4 regions of the Kitasatospora sp. NPDC088742 genome follow, and region 3 is predicted to be linked to each of the others. Evidence: riboswitches for the same ligand, from Rfam matches in the RefSeq annotation. Region 3 holds a riboswitch; each other region holds the start of a gene.
The links. Region 3 has a riboswitch for cyclic di-AMP ahead of ACZ6ZR_RS16045 (NlpC/P60 family protein). Riboswitches for the same ligand answer to the same signal wherever they lie in the genome.

Region 1 (4,843 bases), on a different contig from region 3:
CCGGGGACATCGTCGAGAAGCTGATGTACCGTCACCCGCACGTCTTCGGCGACGTGGAGGCGGCCGGCGCGGCCGAGGTGGAGGCCAACTGGGAGCAGCTCAAGGCCGCCGAGAAGCAGCGCGACTCGATCCTGGACGGCGTCCCCGCCGGGCTGCCCGCGCTGGCGTACGCGGCCAAGCTGGTCTCCCGGGTCCGCCGGGCCGGCTTCACCGCCGTCCCGGACGCCCCGTACGAACTCCCCGCCGCGCTCGACCAGGAGAGCCTGGGCAGGGTGCTGCTGGCCCTCGCCCAGCGGGCCTACGACGAGGACCTGGACATCGACCAGGCGCTGCGCGCCACCACCCGTGCCTACCGGGACGAGGTCAGGGCGGCGGAGTAGCGCTGTTGCCGGGAGGGCTCAGGCGGCGACGGCGGGCGTGACGACCTCGCCGATCGCGTCGCCGACCTGGGCCATCAGCTCGGCCAGCGGGCCGAGGTGGTCCGGGAGTTCGGCCAGCGTCAGGATGCGTTCGGCACCCGGGCCGCAGACGCAGAACAGGTCGATCGGGCCGAGGTGCTTGGCCGCGGTGGAGACCAGCGCGGCCACGTCGGAGGGCTGCCGGACGTCGGCGCCCACGCCGACCACCGGGCAGCCCGGCCGGTCCAGCTCGGTGGCCAGGTCCTCGGCCACCCCGGGCCGCTGGTCGGCGATCAACAGGCCGGCCGCCCCGGCGGCGGCGAACCGCCGGGCCAGCCCGGCACCCGAACCGCCGTCCAGTACCGCGATGACCACCACTGCCCCGGTTACTCGCATGGGACTGCTCCTCCTTGAGCCGCGCCCGGCAGGGACGCGCCGCACCGGCGTCCCTCCAAGTCCGTATCGGAGGATCGTAAGCACGGGCCGATTCTCCGCAAGGTCTAATACCCGTCAGGTGACCAGGCTCACTCCTGAGGTCTCCCCCGGCAGAGCTTGCCCCGTCGCGCCGCCCGGCACGCACTCTCGCCGCACCGGGAAAAGACCCAAGTAGCTCCGCTACGAGGGCCTTTCCCCGGCACGCCGAGAGCACGCGCCCTCCTTGCCCGCCATCGGGCAGGAGGGGCCCTGAACGACGCTCCTCATGGGGCAAGCCCTGCCGGGGGAGACCCCATCCGCCGGGTTACCGTTCACGACATGCCGGAAAGCCCTGCCCCGACCCAGCCCGCCCTCTTCACCTGGGAGTTCGCCGCCGACCCGTACCCCGCGTACGCCTGGCTGCGCGAGCACGCCCCGGTGCACCGCACCACCCTGCCCAGCGGGGTGGACGCCTGGCTGGTCACCAGGTACGCGGACGCCCGGCAGGCGTTGGCCGACGCCCGGCTCTCCAAGAACCCGGCGCACCACAGCGAACAGGCCCACCGCACCGGCCGGGTCGGCATCCCGGGGGAGCGGCAGGCCGACCTGATGACCCATCTGCTGAACATCGACCCGCCGGACCACACCCGGCTGCGCCGCCTGGTCTCCAAGGCCTTCACCCCGCGCCGGGTGGCCGAGTTCCAGCCCCGGGTGCAGGAGCTGACCGACCGCCTGATCGACGGCTTCGCGGCCCGCGGCGAGGCCGACCTGATCCACGAGTTCGCCTTCCCGCTCCCGATCTACGCGATCTGCGACCTGCTCGGCGTGCCGCCGGAGGACCAGGACGACCTGCGGGACTGGGCCGGGGCGATGATCCGTCACCACGGCGGCCAGCGCGGCGGGGTGGGCCGGGCGGTGAAGAAGATCCGCAACTACCTGCTGGAGCTGATCCACCGCAAGCGGGCCGACCTCGGCGAGGACCTGATCTCCGGACTGATCCGGGCCAGTGACCACGGCGAGCACCTGACGGAGAACGAGGCCGCCGCGATGGCCTTCATCCTGCTGTTCGCCGGCTTCGAGACGACCATCAACCTGATCGGCAACGGCACCTACGCGCTGCTGCGCAACCCGGAGCAGCGGGAGCTGCTCCAGGCGTCGCTGCGCCGGGGCGAGAGCGCCCTGTTGGAGACGGCGGTGGAGGAACTGCTGCGCTACGACGGCCCGGTGGAGCTCGCCACCTGGCGGTTCGCCACCAGCCCGCTGACCATCGGCGGGGTGGACATCCCGGTGGGGGACCCGGTGTTGGTGGTGCTGGCCGCGGCCGACCGCGATCCGGCCAGATTCTCGGCCGAGAACACCCTGGACCTGGCGCGGCAGGACAATCCGCACCTGGGTTTCGGCCACGGCATCCACTACTGCATCGGCGCCCCACTGGCCCGCCTGGAGGGCCAACTCGCGCTCGGCACCCTGCTCACCCGGCTGCCCGACCTGCAACTCGCCGCCGAGCCCGCTGACCTGCGCTGGCGCGGCGGCCTGATCATGCGCGGGCTGCGGGAGTTGCCGGTGGGCTTCACCCCGGAAGGCTGAACACCCGTTGTCTGACGGCGTGTCGGTCATATCTGATCGACCGTGATCTGAATACACATCAATCCGGCCACAGAAGTACGGTTTGTGGACGACCCACAGCGCAGCGTGATTTCGGTGTGATGTGTTCGACATGAGCTTGTGATCGGTCAGCTGATCTGCTTACCCTCCCTGCAGTCCGCAGCTGCGGACCCCGTGCGCGGAACGCCGAATCCTGCCCGCCGCGCCGCCGGGACACCGACCAGACCCTTGGGCAGGGGCGGGGGACCCACACGTACGTCGCCGTCCCCCCACGGCTTGGGGTGAAGCCGCCTCACGGCGGCCGGGCCACCTCCCGGTCCGAACCCGACAGCTCACCTCGCAGGCGTGCGGAGAGGGATTTCTTCATGCTGTTCACTGGTTCGGGCCGTCATCGTCGTCGTACCCAGGCCGAGAAGGCCATCGCCGTCGCGGGCGTGGCCGGCGTCGGCCTCGCCCTGCCGCTGATGGCCGCCACCGGCGCCCAGGCCGCCCCGGTCTCCACCTGGGACAAGGTCGCCGCGTGCGAGAGCGGCGGCGACTGGTCGATCAACACCGGCAACGGCTTCTACGGCGGCCTGCAGTTCACCTCCAGCACCTGGGCCGGCTTCGGCGGCAAGGCGTACGCGGCGCAGGCCAACCAGGCCAGCAAGGGCCAGCAGATCGCGATCGCCGAGAAGGTGCTCGCCTCCCAGGGCCCCGGCGCCTGGCCGGTCTGCTCCGTCAAGGCGGGCCTGACCAAGGGCGGCGCCGCCGCCCAGGTCGACACCAACTCCGAGGCCAAGGCCTCCCGTTCGGAGACCCGCTCGGCCGCGCCGAAGACCGAGACCCCGAAGGCCGCGGCGCCGAAGACGGAGTCCCCGAAGACCACGAAGGCCGCGCCCAAGGCCGTCGAGACCAGCAAGCCGGCGCCGAAGGTCGCGACCCCGAAGGCCGCCGCGCCGACGGTGAGCACCCCGAAGCACGCCGCCCCGAAGACCCAGGCCACCGGCAACTACACCGTGCAGTCCGGTGACACCCTGTCCGGCATCGCCGCCGCCAAGGGCCTGGACTGGCAGCAGGTCTACCAGGGCAACAAGTCGGTCGTGGGCGGCGACCCCGACCTGATCTTCCCGGGCCAGGTCCTCCAGCTCGGCTGATCCGACGCACCGTCATCCCGGCGGGGCCGCACCGTGATCCGGTGCGGCCCCGCCGTGCTCGCCCCGGGTGGACTACCGGTGGGTAGGAAGGCCACGAGGTGAGACGGGACCGAGGTCAGCGTGGTCCCGGGCCCGGGTGCGGTTAGGCTCTGGTCGTAACGACTACACGTCCCCGCTTCCGCAAGGAGATGCCTCGTGCCGTCCATTGATGTCGTCGTAGCCCGCGAGATCCTCGACTCCCGTGGCAACCCCACGGTCGAGGTCGAGGTCGGCCTGGACGACGGCAGCACCGGCCGCGCCGCCGTCCCGTCGGGTGCCTCCACCGGCGCCTTCGAGGCGCTTGAGCTTCGCGACGGTGACAAGAACCGCTACTTCGGCAAGGGCGTCGAGAAGGCCGTCCTGGCCGTCATCGAGCAGATCGGCCCGGAGCTCGTCGGCTACGACGCCACCGAGCAGCGCCTCATCGACCAGGCCATGCTCGACCTGGACGCCACCCCGGACAAGTCCTCGCTCGGCGCCAACGCCATCCTCGGCGTCTCGCTCGCCGTGGCGCACGCCGCCTCCGAGGCCAGCGACCTGCCGCTGTTCCGCTACCTCGGTGGCCCGAACGCGCACGTCCTGCCCGTCCCGATGATGAACATCGTCAACGGTGGGTCGCACGCCGACTCCAACGTCGACATCCAGGAGTTCATGATCGCCCCGATCGGTGCGGAGTCCTTCTCCGAGGCCGTCCGCTGGGGCGTCGAGGTCTACCACACGCTCAAGGGCGTGCTGAAGGAGCGCGGTCTCTCCACCGGTCTGGGCGACGAGGGCGGCTTCGCGCCGAACCTCGACTCCAACCGTGAGGCCCTCGACCTCATCGTCGAGGCCATCAAGAAGGCCGGCTACACCCCGGGCAAGGACGTCGCGCTCGCGCTCGACGTGGCCGCCTCCGAGTTCTACAAGGACGGCGCCTACCAGTTCGAGGGCAAGGCGCTCACCTCCGCCGAGCTCATCGACTACTACGCCGAGCTGGTCGCCGCGTACCCGCTGGTCTCCATCGAGGACCCGCTGGACGAGTCCGACTGGGACGGCTGGAAGGCGATGACCGACCAGCTGGGCGACAAGGTCCAGCTCGTCGGCGACGACCTGTTCGTCACCAACCCGGCCCGCCTGGCCCGTGGCATCGAGACCGGCACCGCCAACGCGCTGCTGGTGAAGGTGAACCAGATCGGCTCGCTGACCGAGACCCTGGACGCCGTCGAGCTGGCCCAGCGCAACGGCTACCGCTGCATGATGTCGCACCGCTCC
Region 2 (4,843 bases), on a different contig from region 3:
GTTCGCCGACGCTGGTGCTGGCCGTTCCGGCCACCGCCGGGCCGGAGACCCGCCCCGTGGTCGAGGAACTGCTCTCGATCGTGCGCGGCGAGCAGCCGGGCGTCGAGACCGCCGCCGCCTACCTGGACGGTGCCCAGGACGACGCCCCCACCGTGGCCGGGCTGCTCGCCCGGGCCGCCGAGGCAGGGCTGCCCGCTCCGGTGCTGGTACCCCTCCTGCCCGGCCCGCACGGCTTCCTGACCGGCCTTCACGAGCTGGCCGCCGCGCACGGCGCCACCGTGACCGACGTGCTCGGCCCGCACCCGCTGCTGGCCGAGGCCGTCCACGTCCGGCTCTCCGAGGCCGGGCTGGCCCGGGCCGACCGGGCCCGGCTGTTCGCCATCGCGACCGCCGCCGACGGCATCGTGCTCACCACCGCCGGCGGTGAGGCCGCCGCCCAGGCCGCCGAGATCACCGGTGTGCTGCTGGCCGCGCGCCTGGCCGTCCCGGTGGTCGGCGCCGCCCTCGACGTGCCCGGTTCGGTGCTGGCCGCCGTCAACCACCTGAAGGCGACCGGCTCCCAGCGCCCGGCGCTGGCCCCGCTGGTGATCGGCCCCGAGGTCGACCCGGAGCTGCTGGCCACCGCCGCCGAGGAGGCCGGCTGCCCGAGCGCGGCCCCGCTCGGCGCCTACCCGGCCGTCGGCCAGCTGATCGCCTCGGCCTACCTGGCGGCGCTCCCGCAGCCCGTCTTCGAGGAGCAGGAGGCCGGGGCCTGACGCTCCGGCACCCGGCAGTACGACGGGGCCCCGTACGGTTCGCAACCGTACGGGGCCCCGTCGCGTCCAGCCATGAGTGGACTCAGGAGACCGGCGCCGCGTCCCGCAGGGCGATCCTCGGGGTGACCACCGCGCGCGGCGGCACGGCGCTGGTGGTCGGGGTCGGGGCGCCCGAGAGGTGGATCTCCTGGGCCTGCTCCGCCCCGGCCTTGCGGAGCACCACCCGCTTCGGGGCCGGCAGCTTCGGGTCGAGCCAGAGCTCGGCGCCGCTGAACTCGCAGTCCAGGATGGCGATGTCCTCCGGCGCCCCGCCGTCCACCGCGCGCAGCGCCACGCCCGCCTTCCGGTAGCCCGTCAACTTGCTGCGCGTCACCTGCACCGTCTCGCCCGGGAGTTGGTGCAGCGCGGTGGAGACGGCGTAGTCCGACTGGCCGGCCGCGTCGATCAGCAGGCCGTCGAAGACGGTGCCCTTGTCCCGGCCGAGGGCGTGGATCGCCACTCCGCCGGCCGCATTGCCGTACAGGACGGTGCCGTTGTAGTCGAAGTCGTTCAGGTAGGCGCCGTGCTCGATGCCCCAGCCGCCGTTGTGGTAGGCCACGAACTGGCCGACGGTGTGGTGGAATTCGGCGTTCAGCCAGACGAAGATGCCGTTCTCCAGGTTGTTGTGGGCCAGGCAGCGCTCGAAGGTCCACACCCCCTCGCTGGTCTCCGGCCACTCGTAGCCGGAGGCGCCGTTGGCGCCCTGGACGCCGACCGCCACGCAGTCCCGGGCCACCCCGCCCTTGCCCGCGCCGAGGCTGAAGCCGGTCAGCCGGTAGCCGCGCGGGTTGGGGTCGAACCGGGTGCGGGAGGCCACGCAGCTGTCGTAGGTGATGTCGTTGGACGGGCCCTGCGGGGTGCGGGTGTCCAGCGGGCCGTCCCACCAGTAGGCGTCCTCCCAGGTCTGATGGGCGATGCAGGAGCGGAAGGTGATGCCGTGACAGTTGTGCGGGACGAAGGCGTGGCTGCCGGTGTCGCGGACCACCACGCCCTCCACCACGGTGCCCCGGGCGGTGTCGCCGAGCATGTGGAAGTGCAGCCCGTACCGGCCGAGCACCGGCTCGGTGACCGGCTTGCCGGCCCACTTCTCCTTGCCCGCCGAGCGCGGTCCCATCCAGCGCAGCGCGGCGTAGCGGACGTCGGCGCGCTGGTTGCTGGTGATGTGGACGTGCGCGCGGCCCTTCTCGGTGCCCTCGACCCGGACGTTGCGGGTCAGGTTGAGCACCTCGGCGCCGACGCTCACCCCGCCGCCGGTGGTGACCTTGGGGTGGGCGTACCGGAGCGGGCCGTCCAGGCTGACGGTGGATCCGCTGACGGCGGCGACGGTGCGGTGGTCGTAGCGCTCGGAGAAGCCCTCGGCGTCGGGGGTGCCGGTGGGGGTGACGGCGAGCTCGTCGCCGACCTGCCAGCCGGCCGGGGCGGCGGCCAGCCGGATGCTGGTGTCACCGGCCTTCAGCGGGCCGGCCGCGCGGACCCAGGCCGTGCGCTGGGCGCCCGCCAGGCGGAGCCGGCCGGAGCCGGTGACCCAGAGGCCGGTGTCGCTCGCCACCAGGGCCATGCCGCCGCCCTGGAAGCGGCCCTCGTCGACCGTGGGGAAGCGGACGGCGTGGACGGTGGCGGCGGACTGCGGGGCGAGGGTGAGCGCGCCGCGGACCTCGACGTTGCCGTGGGCGGTGAGTGAAACCGGACGATCCGGGGCAAAGGTGAGCGAACCTGACGGTTCGACCAGGAGCGAACCGACCGTCACGTCGCCGTCCAGCACCACGTGGTCGGTGATCCGCACCGCCGCGCCGGGGCCGGGGGCGGCGCCGCCGCTCCAGCCCGCCGGGTCGGACCAGTTCCGCGGCCGCACCGTCTCGGCGGGCGAGGGCGCGGCCGAGGGGGACTCACCCGGTGTGGCGGAGGCCGAGGCGGACGGGATGTCAGAGGCGGCCGGCGAGGCGCCGTGCGTATGCGGAGTCTCCGTCGGCGGTGGCGGCGGGGCAGCCGAGGGGGTGTCAGGAGTACTGCCCGCGCGCCGGACCACCTCCTCCACCCCGACCGCCGCCAGGGCGGTGCCGATCGCCAGGCCGATGAGGAGCTTCCGCCGGCTGACCTTCGCCGATCCGTTGTCCGCCGGGCCCGGCTGGGGCCCTCTCGCGTGCCGCATGACCCGAAGCATAGGCAAATCCCTTTCACCGCAAGGAATTTGAACAGAATCGATCGAAATCGACTTCCGGATCGACAGCTTCCGCTTCATGAAGAGTCGGTAAAGAAACCATGATCACCGTCACAGGGGTTTGCGGTTTGAACTTAACTCTGCCTAACGTGACGCCCTGTTCGTGACCACACGGACCCAGCCCCTCCGGAACGCCGAATCCTGCCGCCGGACGGGCCGGCAGCTCATCAGCACCGCGGCAGGGGCGGGGGAACCACAGGTAAGTCGCCTGACTTCGGTCGTATATGACCGATTTCAGGCTTGGGGTGAAGCCGTGCTCAGGCACGGCCGGGCAACTCCAGCCCGAATCCGACAGCTCACCTCGCAGGCGTGGGAGAGGAACGCGTCTTCGTGCTGTCCAGCACCACTTCCAAGCGTGCCCGCCGACTCATCGCCGCCACCGGCGTCGTGGGCATCGGCCTCACCATCCCGACCCTCACCGCCGGCTCCGCCTCGGCCGCCTCCGTCTCCACCTGGGACAAGGTCGCCGCCTGCGAGTCCACCAACGACTGGTCGATCAACACCGGCAACGGCTTCTACGGCGGCCTGCAGTTCACTTCCAGCACCTGGGCCGAGTTCGGCGGCAAGCAGTACGCGGCGCAGGCCAACCAGGCCACCAAGGCGCAGCAGATCGCGATCGCCGAGAAGGTGCTCGCCTCCCAGGGCCCCGGCGCCTGGCCGGTCTGCTCCGTCAAGGCGGGCCTGACCAAGGGCGGCGCCGCCGCCCAGGTCGACACCTCCTCGGCCACCACCGCGGCCCCGCGGGCCGCAGCCCCGCAGGCCCCCGTCGAGCAGCCCGCGGCTGCCCCGGCCACCTCCTCCGCCTCGGCCAAGAGCTACACCGTGATGGCCGGGGACTGGCTCTCCACCATCGCCCAGCAGCAGAACGTCGAGGGCGGCTGGGAGAAGCTCTACGAGCTCAACAAGGGGCAGCTCCCCGAGGGCCCGGACATGATCTACCCGGGCCAGCAGCTGGTCCTGGGCAACGTCGCGGTGGCCACCCCGGCGCCGGCTCCGGCCCCCAAGTCGGCCGCCCCGCAGTCGGGTTCGTCGACCACCAGCACCAAGGCGAAGAAGTCCGCCACCGAGCAGACCACGACCGTCGCCACCGGATCCAAGGCCGCGGCGCTCAACTTCGCGCTCTCCAAGGTCGGTCAGGCCTACGTCTACGGCGGCAGCAGCAACGGCGGCTGGGACTGCTCCGGCCTGACCCAGGCGGCCTTCCGCCAGGCCGGGATCTCCCTGCCCCGCGTGGCCAACGACCAGGCCGACGCGGCCACCCGGGTCTCGCTGGACAACCTCCAGGCGGGCGACCTGCTGTTCTGGTCCAACAACGGCGCCAACTCCGGCGTCTACCACGTCGCCATCTACCTGGGCGGCGGCAAGTACGTCGAGGCGGCCAACCCCCGCGCCGGCGTGAAGACCGAGACCATCGCCAACTGGGCCCCCGACTTCGCGGGCCGCGTCTGACGACGGTGTGCTGATCCGACGGCCCGAAGCACCGCCCCCGGAGACCTGGTCGGCTCCGGGGGCGGAGCCGTATCCTGCCGCCATGGCCAAGGTCACCGTCTCCCTGGAAGCCGACTTCGCGATCGAGCTGATGCTCCTCGCCGGCACCAGGAACCCGCAGGACGCCGTCGAGCTGATCCTCCGTGACTACCTCGCGCGCTCGCACCGCACCGAGGCCCGCACCGGCGACGCCGCCGACGAGAGCCGGCTCACCGAGCCCAGGGGCGGTGTCGTCCAGGACGGCTGAGGGCCGGGCACGGCACTAGGGCCTGTTTCAGAAGTGGATCAAGGTCATGCGATGATCTTGATCCATGGCTCGGGGAGATCTGACGGACGCCCAGTG
Region 3 (4,843 bases):
GGGTCACCGTGCTCACCGCCGCCGCTGCGACCGCGGTCGCGCTCTCCGCGCAGGCCGGTGCCTACGCGGCGCCCGCGAAGCCGTCCAAGGACGAGGTCAAGGCGCAGGTCGACAAGCTCTACGAAGAGGGCGAGCAGGCCGCCGAGAAGTACAACGGCGCCAAGGAGCGGGCCGACCAGCTGCGCAAGCAGGCCGACCAGCTGCAGGACCAGGTGGCCCGCGGCCAGGAGCAGATGACGCAGCTCCAGACCGGTCTGGCGGCCGTGGCGGCGGACGAGTACCGCAACGGCGGGGTGGACCCGTCGGTGGCGCTGATGCTCGCCTCCGACCCGGACGGCTACCTGAGCAAGGCCTCCAGTGCCGACCAGGTCAACCAGACCCAGGCGCAGACCCTGCGCTCGCTCCAGGACCAGCAGCGCCGGCTGGACCAGCAGAAGGCCGAGGCCGCCCAGGTGCTGGCCGAGCTGGACCGCAACACCAAGGCGCTGAACGACTCCAAGGTCGAGGTCCAGCGCAAGCTGCAGGAGGCCAAGGACCTCCTCAACCAGCTGAGCGCCGCCGACCGTGCCGCCATCACCAGCGGCGACCGCTCCTCCCGCAGTGCCAGCCGGGTCGACCCGAGCACCCTGCCGCAGGCCGCCGGCTACGCGGGCGTCGCGATGCAGGCCGCGCTCAGCAAGCAGGGCCGCGCGTACGTCTGGGGCGCCACCGGCCCGAACAACTTCGACTGCTCCGGCCTGATGGTCTGGGCCTACGCGCAGGCGGGCGTCTCGCTGCCGCGCACCTCGCAGTCGCAGGCCAGCGTCGGCACCAACGTGGGCAAGGACATCGCCAACGCGCAGCCGGGCGACCTGATCATCTACCACAACGACGCGCACCACGTCGGCATGTACATCGGCAACGGCATGATGCTGCACGCGCCGCGCACCGGCGACGTGGTCAAGGTGGCCCCCGCCGACGTGATGCCGATCAAGACCATCCGACGGGTCTGACGGCCGGTCAGCCGAGTACGGCATAACGGACATCTGGTGTGAGCCGGGGCAACTGACGCCTCGTGACACGCCCGGGCCCGCCGGAATCCCGCTGTGATGTGGGACACCTCCGGCGGGCCCTTCCGCGTCCCGAGGCGGTGAAATCTCAGCTCACCGTGCATTTGTGATCACGCTCGGTCGCAATCACAAATGCACTTGGACTTTCTTCCGTCTTTTTTCTTACAAGGATTTGAACCGATCACGGTTGGGTTACTAGGGTCCTTGTCGAACCACCGCACTGTCGATCGTCCAGCCTGGGCGGCGGCGGTGGTTACCGCCGAGTTCGAGACGCAGCGGGGCAGGGACAGTTGACTGCCCGACAGGGGACCCCCGAGGGGGGCGGCTGCCGATCGGAGCCGGGGAACCACGTTCCTCGGGGTGAATCGGCGTCAGGCCGGCCGGGCCGTCGTGAGACGGTGCGGGGGTGAGACGTCGTAGGGCTAGCTTCCAGCCCGAACCCGTCAGCTCACCCGGTAGGCGGACGTAGGAAGAAGGAGTCCGCCTTCGTGGCGTCCCATCGTCGTCCCAAGCCTGCCGGTCGTACCCGCGTCTCGATCATGACGGCCGCTGCTGCCGCCGCCGTGGTCCTCTCCAGCCAGACCGGAGCGCACGCCGACCCGCAGCCCTCCAAGGACGAGGTCAAGACCCAGATCGACCAGCTCAACGAGCAGGCCGAGGTCACGACCGAGCAGTTCAACGCGAACACCGAGAAGCAGCAGACCCTGCAGACCCAGGTCGGCCACCTCCAGGACGAGGTGGCGCGCGGTCAGGAGCAGGTGAACACGCTCCAGGCCAGCCTCGGTGAGATCGCCGCCGAGCAGTACCGCACCGGCGGGATATCCCCGACCGTGCAGCTGATGCTCTCCAGCAGCCCGGACGCGTTCCTCGGGCAGGCCGGCGCGATCAACCAGGTCGGCATCTCGCAGGCCGACGCGCTCAAGCAGCTGAAGACCGAGCAGGACAAGCTCGACCGTCAGAAGGCCGAGACCGAGGGCAAGCTGGCCGACCTGGCGAAGACCAGCGAGCAGCTGAAGGCCCAGAAGGAAGACGTCCAGGGCAAGCTGGCGAAGGCTCAGGCCCTCTTCGACTCGCTGGACGCGGCCGAGAAGCAGAAGATCCGCGAGGCCGAGGAGAAGGCCGCCGCCGAGGCCGCGGCCAAGGCCGCCGCCGCGAAGGCCGCCGCCAAGCCGCAGGCCTCCACTCCGGCCCCCGCCGCCGCGGACAGCGGTGACGACCGGGCCTCCCGCTCGGAGAGCCGCACCGACCTCAGCAGCGTCCCGGCCGGCTCCTACGCCGCGACCGTGGTCGCCGCCGCCGAGGCGCAGATCGGCAAGCCCTACGGCTGGGGCGCCACCGGCCCGGGCGCCTTCGACTGCTCCGGCCTGATGGTCTGGGCGTTCAACAAGGCCGGGATCTCGCTGCCGCGCACCTCGCAGTCGCAGGCCGGCGCCGGCACCAACATCGGCACCAACATCGCCGATGCCAAGCCCGGCGACATGATCATCTACTACGGCGACCGCCACCACGTCGGTCTCTACGTCGGCGGCGGCCAGATCGTGCACGCCCCGCGCACCGGCACCCTGGTCCGGCACGAGTCCGCCACGGTGATGCCGATCAACGCAATCGTCCGGGTCTGACCCACCCGAACGCGCTACACCCCGCAGGCCCGGCCCCGTGCCGGGCCTGCGGCGTTTCCCGACGGTGGATCAACTGTCCGATTAGTGGTCAAATATTCGGTCCTATAGGGGTTTGGACTAGATCGCCGCGACTCGCTAACGTCTGCCCCCGGACCTCCGTCAGGACGCCCGCCCACCGGGCGGCGGCGGTGGCCCGGCCGCAGGACAGGAGCCGCCACCGTGTCTCGTTCCCCCCTGCCGGCCGCCCGTAGGCTGACCCGGGCGCTGGTGCTCACCGCAGCCGCGACCACGGTGCTCGGCGTCGCGGCGGCCGGGGGTGCGGTCGCCGCACCCGGTGCCCCGGCCGAGCCCACCTCCCGCAAGGACGTCAAGGCCCAGGTCGACCAGATCTACGAGGAGGCCGAGCAGGCCTCCGAGCGGGCCAACGCCGCCCAGGAGCAGCAGCGCGTCCTCCAGGCCGAGACCGGCACCCTCCAGGACCAGGTGGCCTCCGCCCAGGAGGAGCTCAACCGGCTGCGCTCCGACCTCGGTTCGGTGGCCGCCGCCCAGTACCGGTCCGGCGGCATCGACCCGGCGGTCCAGCTGATGCTCGACTCCGACCCGGCCGGCTACCTCTACCGGGCCCGCACCCTGGACCAGGTGAACCAGCGGCAGAACGACACCCTGCACCAGGTGATCGACCGTCAGCGCAGGCTCGACCAGCGCCGGGCCGAGACCTCCGCCAAGCTGGCCGAACTGGAGTCGGTGCGGCGCACCCTGACGGAGAGCAAGCAGGACATCCGCCAGCGCCTGGCCAAGGCCCAGCGGCTGCTGAACAGCCTGGGCACCGCCGAGCGGGCCCGGCTCCAGGCGGACGACGCCCGGGACGCCGAGCGCCGTGCCGCCCGCGGCGGCGAGCGGGTGGACCTGGGCAACCTCCCGGCCGCCTCGGGCCGGGCCGCCGCCGCGCTGGCCGCCGCCGCGAGCAAGATCGGCTCCCCGTACGTGTACGGTTCCACCGGCCCGCGCACCTTCGACTGCTCCGGTCTGATGTACTGGAGCTGGCGGCAGGCCGGAGTGAGCCTGCCGCGGACCTCGCAGCAGCAAGCCAACGCGGGCCAGCGGATCAGCCTGGCCGACGCCCGCCCGGGAGACCTGGTGATCTTCTACAGGGACATGCACCACGTCGGGATGTACGCCGGCGGCGGTGTCGTGGTGCACGCGCCCTACCCCGGCGCCCGGGTGCGCTACGAGAGCGTCAACGCGATGCCCGTCTCCGGAGTCGTCCGGGTATGAGACCAGCCGGTGGCCGGAGTGCGTCCGGCTCCGCCCCGCCGCTCTCCCGCCGTGCCGCGCTGCTGCTCGCGGCCGCCGGGCTGGTGCAGCTCTCCCCGCCCCGGGGCCGGGCCCCGGCCCCGCAGTTCTCCGGGCCGACGGCCGCCGCCACGGTGCCCGCCGTCCGGCCCGAGCTGGAGGCGCTGCTGGCCGACCGCGCCCGCGCGCTGCTGCGCCAGGACGCCGCCGCCCTGCCCGCCGGGGAGGCCGGACAGGCCCTGCTGCGTAGGCTCGCCGACCTGCCGCTGGCCGAACTCTCCTACCGCATCACCGAGTTCACCGAGCCGGTGGGCGCGAGCTCGACCCTCGCGGCCGAGCTCGGCTGGCGGGTCGCGGAGTACGACGACTACCCGGCGGTGCTGCGCCGCCGGCTCTCCTTCGAACGGGGCGCCGGGGGCTGGCAGCTGACGGGGGAGCAGCCCGAGGGCTCCGTCGCGCCCTGGGACCTCGGCCCGGTCTCCGTGGTGCGGGGGAAGCACTGCCTGGTGTTCGGCCAGGCCGCCCCGGCCGAGCTGGCCCGCACCGCGGCCGCCGCCGACCAGGCGGTGCCGCTGGTCGGGGAGCTCTGGGGCGCGGGCTGGCCCGGGAAGCTGCTGATCGGCCACCCGGCCACCGCCGAGCAGTTCGACCGGCTGCTCGGCGCGCCCGCCGGGCAGTACGCCGGGATAGCCGCCGTCACCACCGCGGCCGCCGGGGCCCCGTCGCGTACCCCGGCCGACCGGATCCTGATCAACCCGCAGGCCTACGCCGGGCTGAGCGACCTGGGCCGCCGGGTGGTCACCACGCACGAGGCCACCCACGTGGCCACCCGCGCCGACACCAGGCCGTGGACCCCGCTCTGGCTCTCCGAGGGCGTGGCCG
Region 4 (4,843 bases), on a different contig from region 3:
CCGCCCGGTCCTGGTGACCGGGGCCGACGGCTTCGTCGGCTCGCACCTCACCGAGGCCCTGATCGGCCTCGGTGCCCAGGTCACCGCCGTGGTCCGCCGGGTCTCCGGCACCCAGGTCACCAACCGCCTGCGCAACCTCCCCGCCCCCGCCGTCGCGGCCCTGCACCGCCTGGTCCACCTGGACCTGGCCGGGCCCTCGGCCGTCACCGTGCTCAGCGGCATCGAGGCGAGCACCTGGTTCCACCTGGCCGCGGACGCCTACGTCCCGGCCTCGCTGGACCAGCCCGCCAGCGTCGTGCAGACCAACCTCGGCTCCACCCTCAACGTGCTGGAGGCCGCCCGGCTGACCGGCCCCGAACACCTGCTGGTCACCAGCTCCAGCGAGGTCTACGGCACCCAGCCCGACGCCATCACCGAGCAGCACCCGCTGATGCCCGCCACCCCGTACGCCGCCTCCAAGGTGGCCTGCGACCGGCTCGCCTGGTCCTACTCCCACACCTACGGCACCCCGCTGACCATCGTCCGGCCGTTCAACTGCTACGGCCCCCGGCACGTCTACGACGCCGTCCCGCTCTTCCTCGCCAAGGCCTTGCGCGGCGAACCGATCACCATCAACGGCACCGGCGAGCAGACCCGCGACCTCACCTACGTGGCCGACACCGTCGAGGCCTTCCTCGCCCTCGGCCGCCTCCCCGGCACCGGCGAGGCCTACAACATCGGCACCGGTGTCGACCACAGCGTCACCGACACCGCCCGCCTGGTGGTCGAACTCACCGGCTCCCGCAGCGAGATCCTGCACGGACCGCCCCGCCCCGGCGAGGTCATGAAGCTCCAGGCCGACCCGGCCAAGCTGACCCGCACCACCGGCTGGGCCGCCAAGTACGACCTCGCGGCCGGGCTGGCCGCCAACCTCGACTGGATGCGCGAGAACGTGGAGCGGGTATGGCCGACACGATCCTGATGGACGCCGGGGGCGTCATCTTCAACAACGTCACCGAGGAGACCGACTTCCTCCAGCAGCTGGCGGACCGTCACCATGCCGACCCGGAACGGCTGTTGGCCGAACTGGACGCCAGGGACGCCGCCTACGAGGTCGGCCTGGCCCACGTCCACGACGTACTGGCCGACGCCCTGGTGGCGGCCGGGGCACCGGCCGGCCTGCGGGTGGACCCGCAGTGGCTGGACGCCCTCTACCGGGACTGCGTGGTCCCCCGTCCGGGTGCCTTCGCCGCCATCGCCGAACTCCGCCGCCACCGGCCCGACTTGCTGCTCGTGCTGGCCAACAACGAGGCCGAGCACTGGGACGCCGTCAAGGACGGCGCCCACGGCCACCTGGGCAAGTTCGACGTGATCGCCTCCTCCTGGCGGGTCGGGCGGGTCAAGCCCACCGCGGAGTTCTTCGCCGCCGTCGCCGAACGCTGCGGCCGGACCCTGGAGCGGGCTGTCCTGATCGACGACAACCCCGAAGTCACCGGCGCGGCGGAGCGCTTGGGAATCGGTACGCTGCTCGCGGACACACCGGAGGCCCTCGCTGCGGGGATCGCCCGGTTGCTGGAAGACGGTACAGAGCGGAAATAGGTGAAATCGGCGTGACCGAGGTCGAGTTGAAGGTCCGGTTCGGGGTCGACGACAGGGAGCTGTCCGCACTGCACGAACGGGCGTTCAGCCCGGACGGGCCGGCGGTCCCGGACGAGGAGCTCACCGTCACCCCGTGGGCGAGCCGCCTGGAGCGGCACAGCCTCAGCTGGATCGGTGCCTTCGACGCCGACCGCCTGGTCGGCTTCGTGCACGCGGTGTGGGACGGCGGCAAGCACGCCTTCGTGCTGGACACCGCCGTCCACCCCGAGTACCAACGCCTGGGCATCGGAAAGCGGTTGGTGGACGAGGTCACCGAGGAGGCCTTCCGGGCCGGCTGCGACTGGGTGCACGTGGACTACGACCCCGAGCACGTCGACTTCTACGAACGCTCCTGCGGCTTCCGCTCCACCCCGGCCGGCCTGCGCTCCCCGCACTGGACGAGCTGACCCCTCGCCGCGCGGAGCGGGCGGCTCTGTGAGCTGCGCTACAGCGTCCTTCACCGTCTTGTCCGTGCCGGGACGGCTGCTAGCCTGCTCCGAGTCGCCCGCTCCGCGCGGGCCCCGCCGGTGGGACGCCGAATCCCGTCCACCCGCCGGCGGTCACTCGAGCACGGACACGGACGGGAGCGGGGGAACCAGGTCAGCCGCCTGCTGCCCCCCGCCCGCGCACGTGCGTCCGCGGTGGCCGCAGGCTCGGGGTGAAGCCGCTCCCACAGCGCGGCCGGGCCGTACCTCCGGCCCGAACCCGACAGCTCACCTCGCAGGCGTCGCAGAGGAACCTGTCCATGCGCTTTTCTGCCACCCCTGTACGGGTCGGCGCGGCGGCCGCAGCCGGCCTGCTCGCCCTCCCGTTCGTGATCAGCACCCAGGCCTCCGGCGCCCAGGCCGCCCGGACCTCCACGCAGTCCGGCCACTGGCGCTACCAGCCGACGCGCACACCGAGCCCGACGCCGACGCCGACCGCGACGCCCAAGCCCAGCCCGACTCCCGCGCCGACTCCCGCGCCGAGCGCCACGCCCACGCCGAGCGCCACGCCCACGCCCACGCCGAGTGCGACGCCCGCGCCCGCCGGCATGCGCGCGCTGCCCGACCGGCTGTACGGCGTCACCGCCGACGACGTCTCGGAGCTCTCCGCGCTGGTGGACTCCTCGCGGCACCTGGCCCGTACCCCGACCACCCGTCTCGTCTTCGACGAGACCGAGGGCCCGGGCTCCTACACCGCGGCGGTCAACCAACTCCAGCCCGTCAGCTACCTCATGGGCGAGATCCTCGACTCGGAGTACGTGAAGAGTTTCTCGGCCCAGGCCTACCACGACCGCGTCGCCCAGTACCTGAAGGCCTTCGGCGACAAGGTGGACCTCTGGGAGATCGGCAACGAGGTCAACGGCAACTGGCTCGGCAGCTACGCCGACGTCTCCACCAAGATCACCGACGCCTACCGCCAGGTCGAGACGGCCGGCAAGCGCAGCGCGCTGACCCTCTACTACGACATCGGCTGCGGCAACGGCCCCACCGAGCTCGACCCGATCGCCTTCACCAAGCAGTACGTGCCGGAGGACATGCGCAACGGCCTGGACTACGTGACCCTCAGCTACTACGAGGGCCAGTGCAACAACATCCGTCCCAGCGCGGCCACTTGGACCTCCTACTTCCAGCAGCTGCACGCCCTCTACCCGAACGCCAAGCTCGGCTTCGGCGAGGTCGGCCTGCCCGACGCCGCCACCGGCACCACCCAGGCGGCGGCCGGGTCGATGCTGACGTACTACTACGGCCTCAAGATCGACCTGCCCTACTACGCCGGCGGCCACTTCTGGTGGTACTACGCCGAGGACATGCTGCCCTACGCCACCAAGCCCCTCTGGCAGACCCTGAACACGGCGTTCCAGGGCTGACCTCGACCCCCTGGGCCCGCCGCCGGTCGGGTGAAACCCGGCGGCGCCCAGGCGGGGCGACGGTGTGTCAGGGCCGTCGGTGTGCGCTGATGGTGCGGCCCGACGCCGGTCACACCTGGAGGACGATCCGATGCCGACCCACTCTGCCCTTGGCCGTTCCCGTCGGTACGCCACGGTCGCGGCCGTGGCCGTGCTCCTGCTCGGGGCGGCGGGCTGCTCGGACGACAAGGGCGGCGGTGGCGGGTCGAGCGCGACGCCCACCCCCTCCGCCTCGGCGAGCCCGTCGGCGTCCCGTTCCGCCTCCGCTTCGGCGTCGGCCTCCACCTCCGCGTCGGCCTCTGCTTCCGCTTCCGCGAGTGCTTCCGCGCCCGCCACGACCGCCTCCGTGGTGATCCGCGACTTCAAGTTCACCCCGGCGGACCTCACCGTCGCGCCCGGGGCCCGGATCACCGTGACCAACCAGGACAGCGCCGCGCACACGCTCACCGCCACGGGCAGCGGCGGCTTCGACACCGGCACCCTGAGCAAGGGTCAGTCCAAGACCATCACCGCCCCGTCCACGCCGGGGAGTTACCCCTTCTTCTGCACGCTGCACCCGACCAGCATGAAGGGCACCCTGACCGTCCGCTGACCGTCCGCTGATCAGGGCAGGCGCTGCTCGGCCCAGATGACCTTGCCGCTCTCGGTGTACCGGGTGCCCCAGCGGTCGGAGCACTGGGCCACCAGGAACAGCCCGCGCCCGCCCTCGTCGGTGGTGGCCGCGTACCGCAGGTGGGGTGAGGTGCTGCTGCCGTCCGAGACCTCGCAGATCAGCGACCGGCCGTGCAGCAGGCGGACCCGGATCGGGGCCTGGCCGTAGCGGATGGCGTTGGTGACCAGCTCGCTGAGGATCAGTTCGGTGGTGAAGGCGAGGTCGTCCAGGCCCCACTCGCCGAGCAGCCGGGCCACGTCCGCGCGGACCCCGCGTACGGCGGTGGGCTCCGAGGGCACGTCCCAGACCCTGACCTGACCGTCCGTCAGGGCGCGGGTCCGGGCGACCAGCAGGGCGATGTCGTCGGTGGGGTCGGCGGACAGCAGCGCGCCGAGCACGTCCTCGCAGGTCTGCTCCGGGTCGCGGCCGGGCCGGGCGAGGGCGGTGGCCAGCAGGTTCAGGCCGAGGTCGATGTCGCGGCCGCGGGCCTCGACCAGGCCGTCGGTGTAGAGGACCAAGCTGGTGCCCTCGGGCAGCTCCAACTCGGCCGTCTCGAACGGCAGTCCGACCAGGCCGAGCGGAGGCCCGGCGGGGATGTCGGGGAACTCCACCGTGCCGTCCGGGTGGACCACGGCGGGCGGCAGGTGGCCGGCCCGCGCCACGGTGCAGCGCTGCGAGGCCGG

Region 1: it holds a riboswitch for cyclic di-AMP, as region 3 does, so the genes downstream of both, ACZ6ZR_RS37605 (transglycosylase family protein) here and ACZ6ZR_RS16045 (NlpC/P60 family protein) in region 3, are expected to answer to the same signal.
Region 2: it holds a riboswitch for cyclic di-AMP, as region 3 does, so the genes downstream of both, ACZ6ZR_RS35910 (transglycosylase family protein) here and ACZ6ZR_RS16045 (NlpC/P60 family protein) in region 3, are expected to answer to the same signal.
Region 4: it holds a riboswitch for cyclic di-AMP, as region 3 does, so the genes downstream of both, ACZ6ZR_RS00660 (hypothetical protein) here and ACZ6ZR_RS16045 (NlpC/P60 family protein) in region 3, are expected to answer to the same signal.

What each region holds. Positions count from the first base shown of each region.
Region 1 is NZ_JBVJLD010000087.1:9,159-14,001, reverse strand. Features, by position in the region: gene ACZ6ZR_RS37620 (nucleoside triphosphate pyrophosphohydrolase) at 1-380, shown strand, start outside; gene ACZ6ZR_RS37615 (SDR family NAD(P)-dependent oxidoreductase) at 399-794, opposite strand; gene ACZ6ZR_RS37610 (cytochrome P450 family protein) at 1,152-2,399, shown strand; cyclic di-AMP (ydaO/yuaA leader) riboswitch at 2,626-2,777, shown strand; gene ACZ6ZR_RS37605 (transglycosylase family protein) at 2,783-3,553, shown strand; gene eno (phosphopyruvate hydratase) at 3,749-4,843, shown strand, end outside.
Region 2 is NZ_JBVJLD010000072.1:30,219-35,061, forward strand. Features, by position in the region: gene ACZ6ZR_RS35900 (sirohydrochlorin chelatase) at 1-755, shown strand, start outside; gene ACZ6ZR_RS35905 (hypothetical protein) at 838-2,943, opposite strand; cyclic di-AMP (ydaO/yuaA leader) riboswitch at 3,135-3,335, shown strand; gene ACZ6ZR_RS35910 (transglycosylase family protein) at 3,322-4,461, shown strand; gene ACZ6ZR_RS35915 (hypothetical protein) at 4,544-4,747, shown strand.
Region 3 is NZ_JBVJLD010000017.1:84,366-89,208, reverse strand. Features, by position in the region: gene ACZ6ZR_RS16050 (C40 family peptidase) at 1-992, shown strand, start outside; cyclic di-AMP (ydaO/yuaA leader) riboswitch at 1,376-1,524, shown strand; gene ACZ6ZR_RS16045 (NlpC/P60 family protein) at 1,589-2,668, shown strand; gene ACZ6ZR_RS16040 (C40 family peptidase) at 2,888-3,943, shown strand; gene ACZ6ZR_RS16035 (hypothetical protein) at 3,940-4,843, shown strand, end outside.
Region 4 is NZ_JBVJLD010000001.1:156,738-161,580, forward strand. Features, by position in the region: gene ACZ6ZR_RS00645 (NAD-dependent epimerase/dehydratase family protein) at 1-961, shown strand, start outside; gene ACZ6ZR_RS00650 (HAD family hydrolase) at 943-1,578, shown strand; gene ACZ6ZR_RS00655 (GNAT family N-acetyltransferase) at 1,590-2,024, shown strand; cyclic di-AMP (ydaO/yuaA leader) riboswitch at 2,227-2,359, shown strand; gene ACZ6ZR_RS00660 (hypothetical protein) at 2,363-3,469, shown strand; gene ACZ6ZR_RS00665 (cupredoxin domain-containing protein) at 3,654-4,100, shown strand; gene ACZ6ZR_RS00670 (SpoIIE family protein phosphatase) at 4,112-4,843, opposite strand, start outside.